2 regions of the Paenibacillus sp. M-152 genome follow, and region 2 is predicted to be linked to the other one. Evidence: predicted binding sites of a transcription regulator. Region 2 holds the regulator's gene; the other holds the start of a gene.
The links. Region 2 encodes Rex, which represses fermentation and respiration genes when NADH is low (regulators of the CRP and FNR family bind a similar motif). Its sites were predicted from a motif close to TTGTGAAATATTTCACAA; they were not measured.
Positions count from the first base shown of each region.

Region 1: the regulator Rex is predicted to act here: its motif matches at 2,051-2,068, upstream of EGM68_RS01560 (phosphoketolase family protein).

Region 1 is NZ_CP034141.1:338,757-342,322, reverse strand. Features, by position in the region: gene EGM68_RS01560 (phosphoketolase family protein) at 1-1,933, opposite strand, end outside; gene EGM68_RS01555 (GntR family transcriptional regulator) at 2,225-2,947, opposite strand; gene EGM68_RS01550 (glycosyltransferase) at 3,264-3,566, shown strand, end outside.
Region 2 is NZ_CP034141.1:3,408,873-3,412,438, reverse strand. Features, by position in the region: gene dinG (ATP-dependent DNA helicase DinG) at 1-1,952, shown strand, start outside; gene EGM68_RS14825 (redox-sensing transcriptional repressor Rex) at 1,980-2,633, shown strand; gene EGM68_RS14820 (amidohydrolase) at 2,620-3,566, shown strand, end outside.

The DNA of each region.
Region 1 (3,566 bases), 2.8 Mb from region 2:
AGATCGCAGCTAAGCTTTCAATCGTTGGTTCTGTACCGGCAGAAGCGATAACAATATCAGGCTCTCCACCTTGATCTGTACTTGCCCAGTCAATAATCTTTAACCCTTTGTCCACCAATTCCTTCGCTTCATCAGCAGAAAACCATTGTGGGCGTGGGTGTTTGGACGAAACAACCAAATTGATCTTTTGACGGTCATTTAAAATGGTGTCAAAAACAGCTAGCAGAGAGTTGGCGTCAGCTGGCAGATACTCACGAATAAATTCTGGTTTCTTATCAGCCAAATGACCTAACAAACCTGGATCTTGGTGTGTATACCCATTATGATCCTGTTGGAAGACCGTTGAAGTAGCTACAACATTCAATGATGGGATGTCTGCACGCCATCCTTGATCCGTTGCTTTACGCAGCCATTTGAAGTGTTGAGTGATCATCGAGTCAACCACACGCAGGAAGGCCTCGTAACTTGCAAAGAAACCATGACGACCTGTCAACACATAACCTTCCAGTAAACCTTCAGCTTGGTGTTCAGACAATTGGGAATCAATGACACGACCATAAGATGACAAGAATTCATCATTAGGCTCAATAATTTGATCCATCCATTGGCGTTTGGTTACTTCAAAAACAGGAGCCAAGCGGTTAGACATCGTTTCGTCAGGTCCGAAGATTCTGAAATTGCGATTCTCTTCATTTAATACAACCACATCTTTAACGTATTTGCCCAAAACCGACATATCTTGCGCAATCACTTTACCAGGCGTGGAGTTATCCAGCGCATAGTTACGGAAATCTGGCAATTTCAAGTCTTTAATAAGGTTACCCGCATTCGCAACAGGGTTCATTCCCATTCGTTTATCGCCTGTAGGCAGAATTTCAGCAATCTCAGCTTTTAAACGACCGTTTTCGTCGAACAATTCCTCTGGTCTATAGCTATTCAGCCATTCTAATAAGGCAGGTGCGTGCTGCATATTTTTTTGATCAACCGGAATTGGAACCTGATGGGCACGGAACGAATTTGTATTCGGCACTCCGTCCCATTCCTTTGGACCCGTCCAGCCTTTAGGTGAACGGAAGATAAGTACTGGCCACGCCGGACGAGTAAGGTCATTATTTTCACGCGCATTCTTCTGGATAGCTTCGATCTTCTCGATGGCAGTATCCAATACTTTCGCCATTTCTGGATGCATGTGATCAGGGTCTTCACCTTCAACAAAGAACGGTTCCCAACCCAAACCTTTAAAGAACGAAGTTAACTCTTCTTTCGATTGGCGAGACATAATCGTTGGGTTACTAATTTTGAAGCCATTCAAGTGTAAGATTGGCAGCACTGCGCCATCCGTGATTGGATTGATAAATCTGTTAGAGAACCACGAAGCCGCTAATGGACCCGTTTCAGCTTCACCATCCCCAATAACAACAGCCGAAATCAGATTCGGATTATCTAAAATAGCACCTACACCATGAGAAAGGGAATAGCCCAGCTCTCCACCTTCATGGATAGATCCAGGTGTTTCAGGAGCAGCATGCGAAGCAATACCGCCAGGGAACGAAAATTGTTTGAACAGTTTCTTCATGCCTGGGATATCTTGAGTGATTTGTGGATAGATTTCAGTGTAGCTTCCATCAAGATATGAATTTGAAACCATCACCTGGCCGCCGTGACCAGGACCTTCAATATAAAGCATGTTCAAATCATATTTATTAATAACACGATTAAGATGAGCATAAATAAAGTTTTGGCCTGGAATCGTGCCCCAGTGTCCAATAGGCTTCACCTTTACATCCGAATCTTTCAAAGGTTCTCTCAACAAAGGATTGTCTTTTAAATAAAGCTGACCTACTGAAATGTAGTTGGTTGCACGCCAGTATGCATCAAGTTTTTTCAAATATGTTTGAGATGAGTATTCTGCTAACACGGGTGTTAAGGCCATGGTGTCCACTCCCTAGTAATTTGGTTTGTAATTTATTTCCGGAAATTTCATCTACATGTACATCATAACGCTACGCTAAATTAATTCAACCTTTTTCACAAGTGATACGGTCCAATTTTGTGAAATCTTGAACATACTATGAAATATAAATTAAAAAGACAGTAAAAAAGCTCTTACATTAAAATATATAGAAAGATAAACCAATAAAATTTGTGATAAATGAAAGGTTTGCAGACTCTAATTCTTTTTCAAAACCATAAAAAAAGACCGGAGAATTCTCCAGTCTTTTCGTTAGTGTACCGATACAAAGGTATTAAATTTCAAATATTTGTAATGAAACCGCATATGTGAAAATTCAAATGGCGTGCCGTTATCTAAAAAGAAAACACCCTCCATAATGCCTACCGGTTCATTTTCTTTCAATTGTAGTAGCTTTTGGTCATTCTCTTGGGACGGTTCTGCAAAAATGGATAAAAAAGATTTGGTGACGGCCAGGTTCCGCGAGTCTTCCAAATAATTAAAAATGGAACCCTCAATAATCGTCTGATTTAAGTCTTGGACAATTTTAATGGGGATGTAGCCCGTTTCAATCATAAAGGGATCGTCATCAAACAGACGCAAACGAACGATTTTATAAACAAAATCATGGGTATCCAAGAACAAATCGCGCTGTAGTTCTTCTGTCGGTGGAATGACCTCGAAACTCAATACTTTGATTTTTGGCTTTTTGCCATGCATTTGAAAATTATCAGTAACTCCTAGATTAGAGCCTTCATAGTTAAAGATCGATTCATTTCTTATGTATAAGGGATTAATAAATGTCCCGGAGCCTTGTTTTTTGAAAATAATTCCGACACTCTCCATTTTAGTCAGAGCGCGTTTAATGGAACTACGACTAACCTGGTAAGTCTCACTAAGACTACGTTCATCTGGCAATCTCATATCTGCAAACTTTCCAGCGAAAATTTTCATTTTAAGATCGTCAATAATTTGCTTATAGACAAATTGTGTCATATAGTACTCCTCTTTCAGGTCTTCTATAACTCCATATAGTTTACCATAAACATGTCCATTTCATCTCATGTTTGTTTGTATCTCTTTTACTTTACATCCTTATGCGTAATGCTGCCATGACATATACATCACACCACTGAAAATACCTGCAAAATAGCAAAAATTACAGAACCTCCACCTTAACATCCTCAATATGACCAAGCCTGTTTCGCACCTTGAGGGGTGTTTGACCAGACCAGGCTAAAATCCTTGAATACATTGTTATTATTTATCTTGTTCAAACGTGTTCTAATAAAAATGATGGGGGGAGATCACATTGGCTATCCGCTACAGCGTCATCATTCCAACCTATAATCGAGCCCAGCAGCTGCTGCTCACACTCGCCTCATTTGAAGCGCAAACCTATTCCAAGCAACTATTCGAAGTGATTGTAGCTGATGACGGCTCTACAGATGGGACGAAAGAAGTGGTCGAAGGCTTCAAAGCATCCTATCCTCTTACTTATGTGTCACACCCGGAACAACGCGGTCGATCTGCCGTTCGAAATTTGGGACTGCGCCGAGCAAAAGGGCTATACATCATTTTCTGCGACGCTGACTTTTTGGTGCTACCTCATTTC
Region 2 (3,566 bases):
AGAGGGTCACAGTAAGCACGCATACCATTAATCTGCAGGAGCAATTGCGAGAGCGTGATATTCCGATGCTGACAAAAGTGATTCCGTTCCCGTTCCGGGCTGCCATTTTTAAGGGTCGGGGGCATTATTTGTGTCTGCGTAAGTTTGAACATAAAATAAACAGAAGAGACTTCGCGACACCAAAGGAAGACTTGATTACAGCGGCTCAAATGATTGTCTGGCTGACTCTGACAGAAACCGGTGATGATGAGGAACTGAACCTGAGCAACCGTGGAGGGGATTTTTGGGAAACAGTAGCTAGTGATTCCGAGTCCTGTCTTGGTCGTTCTTGCCCATGGTTCCGCAAATGCTACTATCATCGTGCACGTCATGAAGCAGGAACAGCGGATGTGGTTATAACGAATCACTCCAAGCTGTTCACCGACGTCAAAGCAAGTCACCAGCTATTGCCCAGCTATGAACATCTGGTAATTGATGAAGCACATCATCTAGAGGAAGTAGCCGGTAAGCACTTAGGCATGCATATGAAATATTTCACACTCGTGCATACGCTGACTCGATTGTTCAAGGACAGTAAGAACGGACAATTGCCTTCGTTACGTCAGCAGTTGGCAAAGTCGGGACATGAGAAGTCGACGGAATGGGCCTCGACCATTGATCAGCTGTACCCACTCGTGTTAGAGGTTAAGGAAACTTGGGACCTGCTAAGCGATAAGCTGTTTGGTATGTTGCCAGAGCGGTCTGATGCCACACCGGGTGAAACGGGGCAATTTTCTTCGCGTCTCAAACCGTCGGCCAAGCCTGCAAAGTGGGATCAAGCGGCGGCGTTGGAAAATCAGCTTTATGTAACGATGGGTGAAATTTTGCGCAAGGGCGACAAGCTGATGCTGGATGTCAAGGAAGAACACGACGATTATGCGGCGGATAGTCTCATTACAGATATCACGGGTCTGCTTAAGGATTTGGCGGGGATTAGGGAAAATTTGCGCTTCTTTATACGACTCGATGATGAAACAACCGTATATTGGCTCGAAGCGAGTGGGCAATTCCGTAGTAAATCATTGCAATTTTATGCAGTGCCCGTCGATGTGAGCCGCCAGTTGAAAGAAATGTTTTTTGACAAAAAAAGAAGTATTATTCTGACATCTGCTACTTTATCGGTAGATAAGTCGTTTCAGTACATGACCGATCAACTCGGCTTGCAGGAGGCAGCGGATCAAGGACGATTAATGACGTCACAGCTCCCATCACCTTTTAATTACAGGGATCAGGTGTTGCTGGTCATTCCGCGAGACTTTCCGAGTGTGAAGGGCAGTGTAGGGGATGCACATTTTGTAGAGATGCTCGTTAGCTCTCTAGGAGCGACTGCCCAGGCGACGCGGGGGAGAATGCTTGTTCTGTTTACTTCCTATCGGATGCTCCGGCAAGTGTATGAGCCACTTAAAGAGGCGTTAGCATCCAGCGATATTACCGTGTTAGGACAAGGTGTAGACAGTGGGAGTCGGAGCAAGCTAACCCGTCGTTTTCAGGAAGCCAAGGCTTCTGTATTGCTGGGAACGAGCAGCTTCTGGGAAGGCGTCGATATTCCAGGGAAGGCTTTGACTTGTCTGGCTATCGTTCGCTTGCCGTTTCAACCGCCCAATCACCCGTTACTGGAGGCAAAAAGCGAGCTGCTCCAGCAGCAGAAGAAGAATCCATTTATGAAGCTGTCTGTACCACAAGCAGTTATTCGCTTCAAACAGGGATTTGGGCGATTGGTACGTACAGCGAGTGACCACGGAGTCGTTATCGTTTACGATACGCGTGTGATCGAATCCTATTATGGAAAGCACTTTTTGTACTCGTTACCGGGACCAAAAATGGAGCATATGCCATCGGAGCAAATGGTGCCCCGCATCGCCGAATGGCTCCAATCCGCCCCGGAGACAGAGGCACAACGGACGGACACCTAAAGTCCGTTACAATTAGGGGGAGCAAGTATGAAATCAGATAAAATTTCAGAGGCTGTCGTACGGAGATTACCCGTATATTTACGTTATCTGAATGCACTGCACAAACGGGAGGTGGCTACGGTCTCTTCTCAAGAGCTGGGACAGAGGTTAGATTTGAATCCGGCCCAAATTCGTAAAGATCTTGCCTATTTTGGCGATTTTGGTCGGAAGGGCATCGGTTATGATGTTTCTTATCTAATTGAGAAAATACGCCATATCCTGAAAATCGACCAGCAAATTAATGTAGTATTGGTCGGAGCGGGTAATCTGGGTCAAGCCCTATCAAACTATAACGCTTATTTAAAAGACAATATGAAGATTGTGGCGGTATTTGATGCGTTCCCGGATAAGGTTGGGACCAGAATCAATACCTTAGTCGTTCAGCCGATGGATGAATTGGAAGCGACTGTGAAAGAAAAAAATATTCGAATCGGGATTATTACTGTACCTGATTTTGAGGCACAACACGTAGCTGATAGGCTCATTGAGAGTGGAATTGGAGCGATTTTAAACTTTGCACCTATCATTCTCAAGGCACCGGCTAACATTCGGATACATGCCACAGACTTTACAACTGATTTGCTTAGCCTCGCTTATTATCTGGAGGACGGAAAGGAAGAAGCACAATATGACAGTGAATAAATGGATGATTAAAAACGGTTCTTTTGCCGTGAATGGACCTGAAGCTGGGGTAATCCATGGTTTTATGATTGTGGAGGATAGCCGTATTACTTACATTGGCGAGACTCTGCCTGCGGGTGAGGAAGAGACAGAAGCAATCGACGGTAACGGGTTATTGTTTTTGCCTGGTCTGATTAATACTCATGGTCATGCGGCGATGTCTCTGCTGCGAGGGTATGGAGATGACTTGGCACTTCAAGTGTGGCTTCAGGAAAAAATGTGGCCTATGGAAGCCAAGTTTACATCTACGGATGTGTACTGGGGAACATCCTTGTCAGTGCTGGAAATGCTGAAAGGTGGAACCACAACTTTCCTGGATATGTACGATCATATGGATGAGGTGGCACGTGTAGCTGAAGAGTCGGGCATCCGTGCAAGTTTGATGCGTGGAGCCATTGGACTCTGTTCAGAAGAAGAACAGCGGATCAAGCTGGCTGAGGCCGTGACTTTTGCCCGTAACTGGCATGGAAAAGCAGACGGACGTATCACAACGATGATGTCTCCGCATGCCCCATACACATGCCCGCCAGCGTTTATTGAGAAATTTGTTCAAGCAGCACATGATCTCGATTTACCATTGCATACGCACATGTCCGAGACCATAGCCGAAGTTGAGCAAAACGTACGCGACTACGGTTTGCGTCCAGTTGCACACTTAGATAAGCTTGGCTTTTTCTCCCGCCCTTCACTTGTTGCCCACGGCGTACACTTGAACGACGAAGAGATAGCTTTATTAGCGGAACGAGGTGTGGCGGTTTCACATAATCCAGGCAGCAACTTGAAGCTGGCAAGTGGTGTAGCTAGAGTGCCTGAATTGCTGCGTGCAGGAGTTACTGTTTCTCTTGGAACAGACGGTCCTGCCAGCAATAATAACCTGGATATGTTCGAGGAAAT